DNA from 2 places in the Anaerostipes sp. 494a genome. Region 2 is predicted to be linked to the other one. Evidence: riboswitches for the same ligand, from Rfam matches in the RefSeq annotation. Region 2 holds a riboswitch; the other holds the start of a gene.

Region 1 (6,724 bases), 110 kb from region 2:
ATTATAGATGAAGCAATCAAGGCGGCAGATGCCAAGAAACGCGAAGCTTCTTTGGAAGTAAAAGAAGAGACTATAAAAGCGAGAAATGACTTCGAAAAAGAGACAAAGGAACGCAGGGCAGAGCTGCAGAAGTATGAACAGCGAGTTCTTTCTAAGGAAGAAACAGTAGATAAGAAATCTGAGATTCTGGAACGTAAAGAGCAGTCTTTAAGTGCCAAAGAAAAGAACATCGAATCTGAAAAAGTTCATTTGCAGGAACTGCAGGCAAAACATCTACAGGAACTGGAGCGAATTTCCGGGTTAACCTCTGATCAGGCAAAAGAGCAATTATTATCAGCAGTAAAAGAAGACGTAAAACACGAGACAGCGATGTATGTCAAAGAGATGGAGACAAGAGCCAAGGAGGAAGCACGTAAGAGAGCGAAAGAATATGTTGTGACAGCAATCCAGAAATGTGCAGTGGATCATGTTGCAGAAACGACAATTTCTCTGGTACAGCTTCCAAATGACGAAATGAAAGGTCGTATTATCGGACGAGAAGGAAGAAATATTCGATCTATTGAGAATATCACCGGTGTTGAATTGATTATCGATGATACTCCGGAAGCGGTTGTGTTATCCAGCTTTAATCCTGTGCGAAGAGAAATTGCCAGAATCGCACTGGAAAAACTGATTGTAGATGGACGTATTCATCCTGCACGTATTGAGGAAATGGTTGAAAAAGCAACAAAAGAAGTTGAGACTATGATGCGTGAAGAAGGTGAAGCGGCTACACTGGAACTTGGAGTTCATGGAATTCATCCTGAACTGGTAAGACTTCTTGGAAGAATGAAGTTCCGGACAAGTTATGGTCAGAATGCACTGAAACATTCTATGGAGGTTGCGCAGCTTTCAGGGCTTTTAGCAGCAGAAGTTGGTGTAGACGTCAGAATGGCAAAACGTGCGGGTCTGCTTCATGATATTGGTAAAGCTATTGACCATGAAGTGGAAGGTTCCCATGTGGAACTTGGTGTAAACTTATGTAAGAAGTATAAAGAAAATCCAATCGTTATTAATGCGGTGGAATCTCATCATGGTGATGTAGAACCTGAAACATTAATTGCATGTATTGTGCAGGCAGCAGATGCCATTTCAGCTGCACGTCCTGGTGCAAGAAGTGAGACATTGGAAAGTTATACAACAAGATTAAAACAGTTAGAAGAGATCGCAGATTCTTTTCAAGGTGTTGATAAAACTTTTGCAATTCAGGCAGGTCGAGAAATTCGTGTAATGGTAGTTCCTGAACAGATTAGTGATGATGATATGATTCTTCTTGCAAGGGATATTTCAAATCAGGTGGAAGAAAACCTGGATTATCCTGGACAGATTAAGGTTAATGTCATTCGAGAATCACGAGTTGTAGATTATGCGAAATAACAAAAGCGATAGAGAAATCTATCGCTTTTTCCTATAGGGGAGAAAAGGAGAAAAAATATGAGAAGATATGAAAAAATAGAACAGCGTCTCATGCATCAGGGAAAAGTAGTCGGTTTTTATGAAGATATTGTAAAACTTCCCAGCGGAAAAGTTGTAACATGGGATTTGGTAAAACATAAAGGTGCGGCAGCAGTAGTTCCCGTAACGGATAAAGGGAATATTCTTCTTGTAAAACAGTATCGTAATGCGTTGGATCAGGAAACCTTGGAAATACCTGCAGGTGGAATTGAGCCAGGTGAAACAGGATTGGAGTGTGTAACACGAGAAATAGAAGAAGAGACAGGTTATAGAGCAGGCAGAATGGAACATTTAATGACTATTATTACTGCAATAGGATTTTGTGATGAAAAAATTCCAATCTATGTAGCCTTTGATTTGAAGTTATCCCATCAGAATCTTGATGAAGATGAATTTATTGATGTTCAGGAATATACACCGGAGCAGATAAAAGAAATGATTTTTGATGGAAGAATTATTGATGCCAAAACTATCTCAGGAGTGCTTGGATATCTTCAAAAGTATCATAAATAATAATAATACCGCATAATATGTATTATGCGGTATTATTAGCTTTATTTACAAAATTGAAATGGAGAAGAAACTGGTGGAAAAGAGAAAATTTTTCTTAGGACTTTTTATGATTACCGGGCTGATTTTAGGAAGTTTGTTTACAAATGGCATATATAAAGAATATTTAGCATATGGAGGACGACTGGATGCCCTGGTGCTGAGTAATAAAGATTTATATGTTTCCAGTTCAAGCCTGTTTCCGTACATATTATTTAAAAGAGGAAAACAATATGGGATACTGTTTCTTGCGGGGTATCTGCTTCAACCACTGGTACTTTTGTATGGAGGAGCTTTTTCTATTGCTTTTTTTCTTGGATCTGTTCTTTCTTTGCAAATAATTCAACTGGGATTAAAAGGTCTTTTTCTTGTTTTTTTCAGTTTTTTTCCCCATTATCTTTTATATGGAGGAACAGTCGGTCTATTAATGAGAAGAAATATTCTGGAAAATAAAAAAGAAGAAATACTTTTATATGAAAAGTATTCCTTCTTAGATCGTTTTTCGATTCAGTTAGAATTAATTTTTCTTTTTTTCGGAACTGTACTTGAAAGCTATGTAAATCCATGGCTTATGACAGGAATCATAAAAATGCTGAATTAAACATTTTCAGCCATACGGTACAGTAATGCGGCAGATTTATCCCATCCAAGACAAGGGTCAGTAATGGATTGTCCATAAACTCCATTTCCGATAGACTGATTTCCATCCTCAATATAACTTTCGATCATAATACCTTTTACCAAAGTTTTGATTTCAGGAAGGAAGCTTCTGCTGTGGAGTACTTCCTGGACAATACGAGGCTGCTGATCCCACTGTTTTCCTGAATTAGAATGGTTTGCATCAACAATGACTGCCGGATTTTTCAACTGGAATTTTTCGTACATATATGCAACACGAATTAAATCTTCGTAATGATAATTTGGAATATTATTTCCATGACGGTTGACGGAGCCACGAAGAATAGCGTGTGTCAGAGGGTTACCATCAGTTTTCACTTCATAACCGTTTGCAATGAAATCATGACAATGCTGTCCAGCGGTAATGGAGTTCATCATAACAGTTAAATCTCCTCCTGTAGGATTTTTCATTCCGGCTGGAATATCAAAACCACTAACAGTTAAACGATGCTGCTGATTTTCAACTGATCTTGCTCCAACAGCAACATAAGAAAGAATGTCTTCCATATACTGCCAGTTACCAGGGTATAACATTTCATCAGCCGCAGGCATATGGAAAGCTTCTAATGCATCTACATGAAGCTTACGAACAGAACGAAGACCGCTTGCCATATCTGGAGCTTTCTCAGGATCCGGCTGATGAACCATTCCTTTGTATCCATCACCTGTAGTTCTTGGTTTGTTTGTGTATATACGAGGGATAATTAATAATTTATCCTGTAAATCTTTCTGAACTCTTGCAAGACGTCCAAGATAATCCATAACGGCATCTTCATTATCAGCAGAACATGGTCCGATGATAACAATAAATTTATCAGACTCGCCGGTAAATACCTTGCGGATTTCTGCATCTCTGTCAGCCTTTACTTTCTTTAGTTCTTCACTCAAAGGAAATTCTTCACGTAATTCCTCTGGAGAAGGCATTTTTGCGATTCTGTGCATTCCCATAATCAATTTCTCCTTTACTTTAACAATTCAACTTGTTATAGTTTATCAAATTATAGAGTTTGTGTAAAGAAAGGAAATGATAAAAAAAACTTTACAAATATAAAAACATTCACTATAATGAAAAAGGAAACAGAAAACACTTTCATTTTCTGTAAATTGAATATTGAAGTAGAGAAGAGAATATTTCTCCAACTTCAGGGCAGAGTGAGACATGGATTATGTCAATTCTCGACTGGTGGTGATAACCTTTTACAGGGATAAGTCCACGAGCGCAAGCCGATCAGGTGAGAATCCTGAACCAACAGTATAGTCTGGATGAAAGAAGTAGCAGGATGGTATAAGTTTACCATTCTCATTTGTGAGCCCTGTCGTTTTATGCAATGAAACGGACAGGCTTATTTTTTTGCGAATAGTTTTCGTAAAATAATATTAAAAAAAGGAGAATATATTATGACAGGAGAAACAATGACAATGAAAAGCAACAGAGTAAATGTTAGAACAATTGCAATGACAGGAATGCTGGGAGCATTAGCAACAATTTTGATGTTTTTGGAATTTCCGATTCCAATGCTGATTCCACCGTTTATTAAATTTGATTTTTCCGAATTACCAGCTTTACTGGCAGCATATTCTATGGGGCCGGTTTCAGGGATTGCAGTATGCTTCATTAAAAATATTATTAATCTGCTTCACACTCAGACCGGAGGAGTAGGGGAACTGTCAAACTTTATTTTAGGAGTTTGTTTTGTTCTGCCGGCAGGACTGATTTATAAGAAAAATAAAACGCAGAAAAATGCAATGATCGGAGCAATAGCAGGAGCTGTATTAATGGCAGTTATCAGTGTTTTCTCAAATTATTTTGTTGTGTATCCGGTATATACTAATTTTATGCCAATGGAGGCGATTCTTGGTGCATATCAGGCAATTAATAAGAATGTTAACAGTCTTTGGGATGCATTGATCTGGTTTAATATGCCTTTTACTTTTGTAAAGGGATTATGCAGTGTGGTTATTACGTTTCTTATTTATAAAAGAGTATCACCAATCTTAAAAGGAACAAACCGTTAGAGTAAACTTAAATATTAAGAAATAAAAAAAGAAACATGAGTGATTTCATGTTTCTTTTTTGTTTAAGAACAAACGGTTTGTTGTGATTTTAATCAAATTTATGTTTTGCTTTCTCCATAAATGGTTCTGATTCAACAATGAAACGTTCATGTCTTCCTATTCCCACGCGTCCTTTTGCATCTGTTATTTCAACATGGAATTCAAGACGTTTACGATCAATTTCAGATAAAGTACACTGGCATTTGATGGTTCCGCCGATAGGTGTTGCAGATACGTGGGCAATATTAAGATTCGTACCAACAGTTGTGAAACCTTCATCAAGTTTATCAGACAGCAGTTTTACAGCAGCTTTTTCTACCAGTAAAACCATGGCAGGTGTTGCATAAACCGGAAGACTGCCACTTCCCCATGTGCTTGCAGTATTATCAGAAACCACTTCTTCTGATAAAATGATACTATCTCCAACTTTCATTTCCATAAGCATTTTCTCCTCTGTCATTATATTATCAATATAAATCATAGTATAACAAATACAAATAATAAATCTATAGTTTCCCGACAAAATTTAAGAATTTTTATAAAACGTCTAAATATGTGATATAATGTCCCAAAGGGACAGGTCATAGGAGGTATTATTTTGAAATTATATATCATTCGACATGGAGAGACAGATTGGAATAAAGAAAGAAGAATGCAGGGAAGTGCCGACATAGAGTTAAATGAATACGGCAGAAAACTTGCCTTTATAACAAAAGAGGCATTAAAAGATATACCTTTTGATATTGCTTATACAAGTCCTTTAAAAAGAGCAAGTGAAACCGCCAAAATCATCCTGGAGGGAAGAGATATACCTTTATATAAAGATAAACGTATAGAAGAAATGAATTTTGGGAAGTATGAAGGAAAATCAGAGGCAGAGCTGATTGCAGTAAAAGATGATTTTATGAATTGTTTTAATTGTCCTGAAAAATATTATCCAAAAGACGGGGCAGAAACACACAAGGAAGTTATTGGAAGAGCAAAAGAATTTTTAGAACAGGTTGTTCTGCCAGCAGAAAAAAAGTATGAACATATGGTTGTTTTTTCACATGGAGCATGGATTCATGGAATGTTAACATATTTATATCAAAGAGAGATTAAAGATTTCTGGCATGGACCAAGACAGCAAAACTGTGGTGTTACAACAATTCAGATTAGCAATGGAGATTGTAAAGTTTTGAAGGAATCAGAAGTTTTTTATAAATAGGATATAATCAGATATTCTTTAAGTTAGAAGATGGAGATAATTATGACAAAAAAAGAATTTATCAGCCAGTTGAAAGATACATTAGAAGGAATGGTACCGGCGTCAGTGTTACATGAGAATATTCAGTATTATGAGAAATATTTTTATGAAAAGATATCAGAAGGAAAAACAGAGGCAGAAATTTCAGAGGAACTTGGGAATCCGCGACTGATTGGGAAATCAATTATTGAAGCAAATGGTGATCAGCAGATATATTATGATGAAGAACCAGAAGAAAAAGAGGAATCTTATACTCGTACCAGAGTATATACTGCAGATTCCAGAAAGTTTAAAATAGGTTGTGCAATTACTGTATTTCTGATTTTAATGGCATTAATTGCAATTTTTAAAGTTGTTTTGACATTTTTAGGGCCAATTTTTATTATAGGAATTGTAATTTATTTCATTTATCAGATATTACATCGATAAAGAAGGGATCAGGTATGAATATTATAGAAGCAACATCTAAAATAGAAAAAGATCTGATAGAATTTCGAAGATATCTTCATCAGTGCCCGGAGACTGCATATCATGAAATGATGACTATGGAGTATATTCGTGAACATCTGGAAGAATGGGGGATATCTTATCGGATTCTTGATCCATCAGGAATTCTTGCAGTAGTTGGAAGTGGAAAGAAAACCATTGCATTACGGGCAGATATGGATGCATTGGAAGTGATGGAGGAGACTGGATTAGATT
Region 2 (6,724 bases):
AGCAGATTTAAAAACAGATACCAGTGATGGAGCAGTTGGAGTTGTCTTAGGAGCAAAAGATGCTAATAACCCAAAGGAAGGGTCTGTTGTAGCAAATGTCAATCCTGCAACTGGTGTGGTTCGTATGTTCTGCTTCCAGGGAGGACTGGCTGGAAATCTGCAAAAAGACAAAACTGTTGAAGAGTTAAAAGGCAAAGAAGACTACAAATTTGATGTAACAGTTGAAAATAGACAGCTGAACGTAAAGATTAATGATGTTGATGTCTTCGATATGAAGATAACAGATACAATTTTCGAAGGAAATATTGGTTTTATCTGTTTCAACAAAGATGTGACAATATCCAATATTGAAGTAAAAGATATTGAAGAAAAGAATACAACTGTATATTTGACAGGATTAGAAGTCAAAGGTGCAGATCTGAATCAGAAGTTCAGTCAGGATATCGATAGCTATGCAGCTGTTGTAGAGAATAATACAGAAAGTCTTACTTTTGTTCCAACAGCAGAGGGAGCAAAAGAAATTACGGTCAATGGAACGGCTGTAGCATCAGGAAATCCTGCAGAGGTCAAATTGAAAGAGGGATCTCAGCAGATATCTATTGTAGTAACCAGTGAAAATGGAGCAAAAGATGAAACAATTATCAATGTTCTTCGGAAGGCAAAAAATTCTGTTTATAGTGTTCCAACCAGACCACAGTATCACTTTTCACCAGCTTTAGCTTGGTGTAACGATCCAAATGGTATGGTTTACTACAAAGGCGAATATCATTTATTCTATCAATATTATCCAGATGATAATATATGGGGACCAATGCATTGGGCACATGCAGTATCCAAAGACTTAATTCACTGGGAAGAACTTCCAATCGCATTATATTATCAGGAAGATCAGGGAGCAATGTTCTCTGGAAGTTGTGTTGTTGATGATACAAATGTGTCAGGTCTTTTTGGAGAAGAAAAAGGCGAAGGCAAAGGCGGATTAGTAGCCATTTATACACAGAATAATGACGGTAGAGGACAGGATCAGGCAATTGCATTCAGTAAAGATAATGGTAGAACATGGACAAAATATAAAGGAAATCCAATTCTTAAATGGAACGAAGATCCATTGGATGATGCGGCATTTCGTGATCCAAAGGTATTTTACCATAAAGAATCTGGAAAATATATGATGGTTGTTGCCGGAGGAATCTTAAGAATCTATTCTTCTGAGAATCTGATTGACTGGAAGGTAGAAAGCACTTACAGAGGTGATGAAGGTAACGGTAATCCAAGAATTGAAACAGAATGCCCGGATATGTATTCATTAAAAGATGCAGAAGGAAATACAAAATGGGTTATTAGTGAAGGTGGACGTTATTATCGTATTGGAGACTTCAAAGAAGTAAATGGAAAGTGGACATTTGTACAGGATGATGCACCTTCTAATTCAAAAGATATTGTACATCATGTCATGAACTTTGGACCTCAGTCGTATGCAGCTATGACATATTATATTGATCACCAGACAGAAGAATCACGTCGTATTATGATCAACTGGGCAAGTACCTGGGAAGGTGGTTACTGCAATAATGTCAGTGCTGTAACAGGAAAATGGGGATATAACGGATTCTTCAATCTTCAGACAGAATTAAATTTAAAGAATACAAAAGATGGATATCGTTTAATCCAGACACCAATTGAAGAGTACAAAACTCTCAGGGTTGAAGATGCCAAAACTAAAATTGAAGGAACCATTCCAAAGAAAACGGAAACAAGTGAAAACCTGTTATCTGGCATAAAAGCAGGTCAGTATGAAATCGTTGCCGAACTGGCACCAAAAGCAGGTACAGAAGAAGTTGGATTTAAATTAAGAACCAATGAAGCAGGAACAAAAGAAACTGTTGTCAAATATAATGTTGAAACGAAAAAAGTCAGCATAAATGTTGATAAATCCGGTACAATTCCATCCGGACAGCGTAAAGGTGATGTTGTATCTGATGCAATTGTAACTGAGGAAGATGGAAAAGTGAAACTTAACATCTTTGTGGATGAATCCAGTGTTGAAGTATATGCACAGGATGGACAGCAGACAGGAGCAATGGCTATCTTCCCTGCAACAAGTAATACCGGAATGGAAGTATATTCTGAAGGTGGAGATACAGATGCTGAGATTACTGTCTATCCTATGAAGAGCATCTGGGAGGATAAGCTGACAGGTGATACTACAGCAACAGATTTATACCTTAGTACCGATACAGGAAGTGGACAGTATAATGTTGGAGATACAATCAGTATCGAAGCTGCAATCTCTCCTGTAACTGCAACACAGGAAGTTAAATGGTCCATATCTGGCAATAATGATAATAAAGTTAAGATTGAAAAAGAAGGAAAAAGTGAGATTCAGTTAAAAGCACTGAAAGATGGTGTTGTAACAGTTCGAGCTACTTCAGAAAACGGATTGTCAAGAAGCATTAAAGTGTATATTGACAAAGAAGAACGAGCTATTAATCTGGGTAACTGGAAAGAAGTTAATGGCGATGGAAACTGGACAATCAGCAAAAATGAAAACAGCTGTACAGGAAATGCTACAGGAGATGCATTCCTGATGTCTGGAATTAAGATTCCTTCTGCTGATTATATCTTTGAATCAGATGTCATATACAATGGAGGCCAGGCATTTGCATTACTCTTCCGTGGACAGAGTCCGGATAATAACAAAGCATATGCGGCCAATGTTGATGTAAACAGAAAAGACAGTACTGCAAGAATTTTCACTTTTGGAGGAGGAACAGGAGACATTGGAGACGATGCGAAAATTTCTTTAACAAAAGGTCAGAAATATCATGTAAAAGTCCAGGTAAAAGGAAATCTGTACAAAGTTTACTATGATGGAGCCCTTGTATTAAAGGTTCGTGATAGCCAAGTTGATAAAAACTATCCAGAAGGAAGATACGTTGGATTTAATGTATTTAATGCAAATGTGACCTTTGAGAATATGAAAGTGACTCCATTGGAAGTCAAAGTACCAGAAACAGATAAAGAGATTGAATTAGTGGCTGGTGATAAGAAAGCAATTAAAGTTACAAATATTGATGAAGATTCATTTAACGCTGTTGAGTATACTACATCTGATGCAAATATTGCAGTAGTTGATGATGAAGGAAATGTAACAGCCAAGAAAGCTGGAACTGCTGTTATAACTTCTACAGTAACAACATTTGGACGTAGCTATACATTAGAAACAAAAGTAGTTGTATCTCCAAAAGCAGTTACAGTAACATTAAAAGGAAACGGTGGAAAAACTGTAGCAACTATTAAAGATGCAAAAGCAGGAGCTAAATTACCTGCATGGGATAAATCAAAATTCAAAGCAGCTGGTAAGAAAGGATATGCATTTGCCGGATGGGTTTACAATGGAAAAGTTGTAAAAACAATGCCATCATCATCCGAGAATATTGTATTAACAGCTAAATTTACTAAATTAACTGTTGGACAGGCTAAAGCATTAACAGTAAAAGGAAAATCCGGAACAGGTGTAGGTTTTGTGGCAACATCCGCAAAAAATACAAAGAGCAATAGTTCCAGAAGAGGATTCCGTTTCCGCTATGCAACCAATTCTAAGATGAAGAGTGCAACATACAAGACCACAGGTCTGGCTAAGAATGTATATACCAAGACAGGTTTGAAGAAGAATAAAAAATACTATGTACAGGTACGTTACTACTACTATGATTCAACAAATCAGAAAGTATATGGAGCATACTCAACATCTAAGTCAGTAAAAGCATATTAATTTAAAACGAAAAAATGTCAGTCATTTCATGATTGGCATTTTTTTCATTGACAGAATTCTGTGTTCATGATATTGTATATGCAGAAATTAAATAATATCTTCAGGGCAGGGTGTGATTCCCTACCGGCGGTACAGCCCGCGAGCCGTAAGGCATGATTCGGTGAGATTCCGAAGCCGACAGTATAGTCTGGATGGAAGAAGGTAGAGTGATATTGGTTTATTTGTCCTGGGATTATTTTATAGTTCCAGGATTTTTTTATTGCATAAAAACAGTTATTTTATTATAAAAAGGATGCATAAAATAAAGATAACATGATAAACGAATATTCTGAAATCAGGGAAAAGGTTCTGAAGAATTTTTAGGATCTTTTCCCTTTTTCTTTCATTTTTTTCTGAAGAGGAAGGAGATGAACACTTGGAAAACAAGTTTATGGAAAGAGCCATTTCTCTGGCAAAGAAGGGAATCGGATGGACTAACCCAAACCCGCTGGTAGGAGCAGTTATTGTAAAAGAAGGGGAAATTATCGGAGAAGGTTATCATGAGAAAATCGGAGGTTTGCATGCAGAGCGAAATGCTTTGAAAAACTGTATCAAAGACCCGAAAGATGCAGATATCTATGTAACTTTAGAACCATGCTGTCATTATGGGAAAACCCCTCCTTGCACAGAAGCAATTATCAATAGCAAGATCCGCAGGGTGTTCGTTGGAAATCTGGATCCGAATCCAAAAGTTGCCGGAAAAGGGATACAGCTTTTGAAGGATAATGGAATTGAAGTGATAACAGGCGTGATGGAAGAGGAATGCAGAAAACTTAATGATATTTTTTTCCATTATATCCAGAATGATATTCCTTATGTTGCTTTGAAATATGCTATGACTCTGGATGGAAAGATTGCCACTTCCATTGGAGAATCACAATGGATCACGGGCAGGGAAGCCAGGAAGCATGTGCATGAATTGAGGCATCGTTATGCGGCTATTATGGCTGGAATCGGCACGGTACTGGCGGATGATCCAATGCTCAATGCAAGAATTGAAAACGGTCATGATCCTATTCGTGTTATTTGTGATTCACAATTACAGATACCATTGGAATCCAAAATTGTACAGACAGCAAAAGAAATTCCTACGATTATTGCAACCATATCAGAGGAACATGAGAAAAAGCAGAAATTAAGTAAGGCAGGATGCAGCGTAATAAAGGTGGAAGAAGAAAACGGTCATGTAAGTATCCGAAAATTAATGGAAGAGCTTCGGAAGAGAGAAATTGACAGTGTTCTGGTGGAAGGTGGAGGAATCCTCAATGAGTCTGTGATCCAAAGCAGATGTGTTCAGAAAGTATATGCTTATATTGCACCAAAAATTTTCGGAGGCAGAAATGCAAAAACACCAATTGAGGGAACTGGAGTAGAACATATAAAAGATGCATTGTTTCTGGAACATCTGACGTCCAAAACACTTGGAAATGATATTTTGCTGGAAGGGAAGGTGAAAAGGTGTTTACCGGAATTGTAGAAGAATTAGGAACTGTAATATCTCTGAAAAAAGGAAGTAAATCAGCAGTGCTGGTAATTCAGGGAAGTAAAATTTTTGATGATCTGAAGCTTGGAGACAGTGTTGCGGTAAATGGAGTATGTCTTACAGCTACAAGTATCAGTGGAAATATCTTTCATGCAGATGTCATGAATGAAACCTTTCATCGAAGCAGTCTTGGAAGCTTACAGAAGGGTGATGTGGTAAATCTGGAACGTGCCATGGCAGCCAATGGAAGATTTGGAGGTCATATGGTAGCAGGACATGTGGATGCAACAGGAGAGATTGTAAAAATCAAAAAAGATGACAATGCAGTCTGGTTTACCATTAAGGCACCACAGAATATTATGAAATATTGTATTGAAAAAGGATCCATTGCCTTAGATGGAATCAGTTTGACCATAGCGGATATTACCAGTAGCACTATTTCAGTTTCCATGATTCCTCATACCATAGGGAACACAAACTTTGGGCAGAAAAAGCCTGGTGATGTGGTGAATCTGGAAAATGATATGGTTGGAAAATATATAGATAAACTTTTGCATTTTGAGGAACCCAAAACAAAAGAAAATACTTCTGGGATAACCATGGAAATGCTTAGAAATGCAGGATTTTAAGGAGGAATAAAGATGGAATTTTGTACTATAGAAGAAGCAGCAGAGGAACTAAGACAAGGAAAAATTATTATCGTTACAGATGATGAGGACAGAGAAAATGAAGGGGATTTTATCTGTGCTTCACAATTTGCAACTACAGATAATATTAATTTTATGGCTACATACGGAAAGGGATTGATTTGTATGCCAATGTCCTTGCAAATGAGCCAGAAGCTGGGATTGTCTGCTATGGTGAAAAACAATACGGATAATCATGAGACTGCATTTACAGAAAGTATTGATCATGTAGATACAACGACCGGAATATCAGCGGTAGAACGTTCTTTGACTGCAATGAAATGTATGGAAGATGGAATCAGACCAGAGGATCTCAGACGTCCGGGACATATGTTTCCACTGATTGCTAAAGAATGGGGTGTCATGGAACGAAACGGCCATACAGAGGCAACCGTGGATCTGATGAAGATTGCAGGGTTAAAAGAAAGCGGACTTTGCTGTGAAATTATGCGGGAAGACGGAACCATGATGCGGACTCCGGAGCTGATGGAGCTGGCAGAGAAATTCGGTTTAAAAATGACAACCATTAAAGAACTTCAGAATTACCGAAAAAGTCATGAAGTGTTTGTAAAATGTGAAGTTACAACTCCAATGCCTACAAAATACGGATCATTTAAAGCATATGGATATGTGGATCAGATCACAGGTGAACATCATGTTGCATTGGTAAAAGGTAATGTTGCAGACGGAGAACCAGTATTATGCAGGGTACATTCAGAGTGTCTGACAGGTGATACCTTT

Evidence for each region. A riboswitch is a leader RNA that binds a small molecule or an ion and turns the genes downstream of it on or off. The one in region 2 is predicted to bind FMN.
Region 1: another riboswitch for FMN. It lies ahead of BHF70_RS04475 (ECF transporter S component); the one in region 2 lies ahead of ribD (bifunctional diaminohydroxyphosphoribosylaminopyrimidine deaminase/5-amino-6-(5-phosphoribosylamino)uracil reductase RibD).

What each region holds. Positions count from the first base shown of each region.
Region 1 is NZ_MJIF01000001.1:874,076-880,799, reverse strand. Features, by position in the region: gene rny (ribonuclease Y) at 1-1,416, shown strand, start outside; gene BHF70_RS04490 (NUDIX hydrolase) at 1,474-2,007, shown strand; gene BHF70_RS04485 (hypothetical protein) at 2,081-2,644, shown strand; gene BHF70_RS04480 (3-deoxy-7-phosphoheptulonate synthase) at 2,641-3,669, opposite strand; FMN riboswitch at 3,856-4,000, shown strand; gene BHF70_RS04475 (ECF transporter S component) at 4,120-4,737, shown strand; gene BHF70_RS04470 (thioesterase family protein) at 4,826-5,215, opposite strand; gene BHF70_RS04465 (histidine phosphatase family protein) at 5,375-5,983, shown strand; gene BHF70_RS04460 (DUF1700 domain-containing protein) at 6,026-6,451, shown strand; gene BHF70_RS04455 (M20 metallopeptidase family protein) at 6,466-6,724, shown strand, end outside.
Region 2 is NZ_MJIF01000001.1:982,744-989,467, reverse strand. Features, by position in the region: gene BHF70_RS04985 (GH32 C-terminal domain-containing protein) at 1-3,775, shown strand, start outside; FMN riboswitch at 3,868-3,982, shown strand; gene ribD (bifunctional diaminohydroxyphosphoribosylaminopyrimidine deaminase/5-amino-6-(5-phosphoribosylamino)uracil reductase RibD) at 4,206-5,291, shown strand; gene ribE (riboflavin synthase) at 5,273-5,926, shown strand; gene BHF70_RS04970 (bifunctional 3,4-dihydroxy-2-butanone-4-phosphate synthase/GTP cyclohydrolase II) at 5,939-6,724, shown strand, end outside.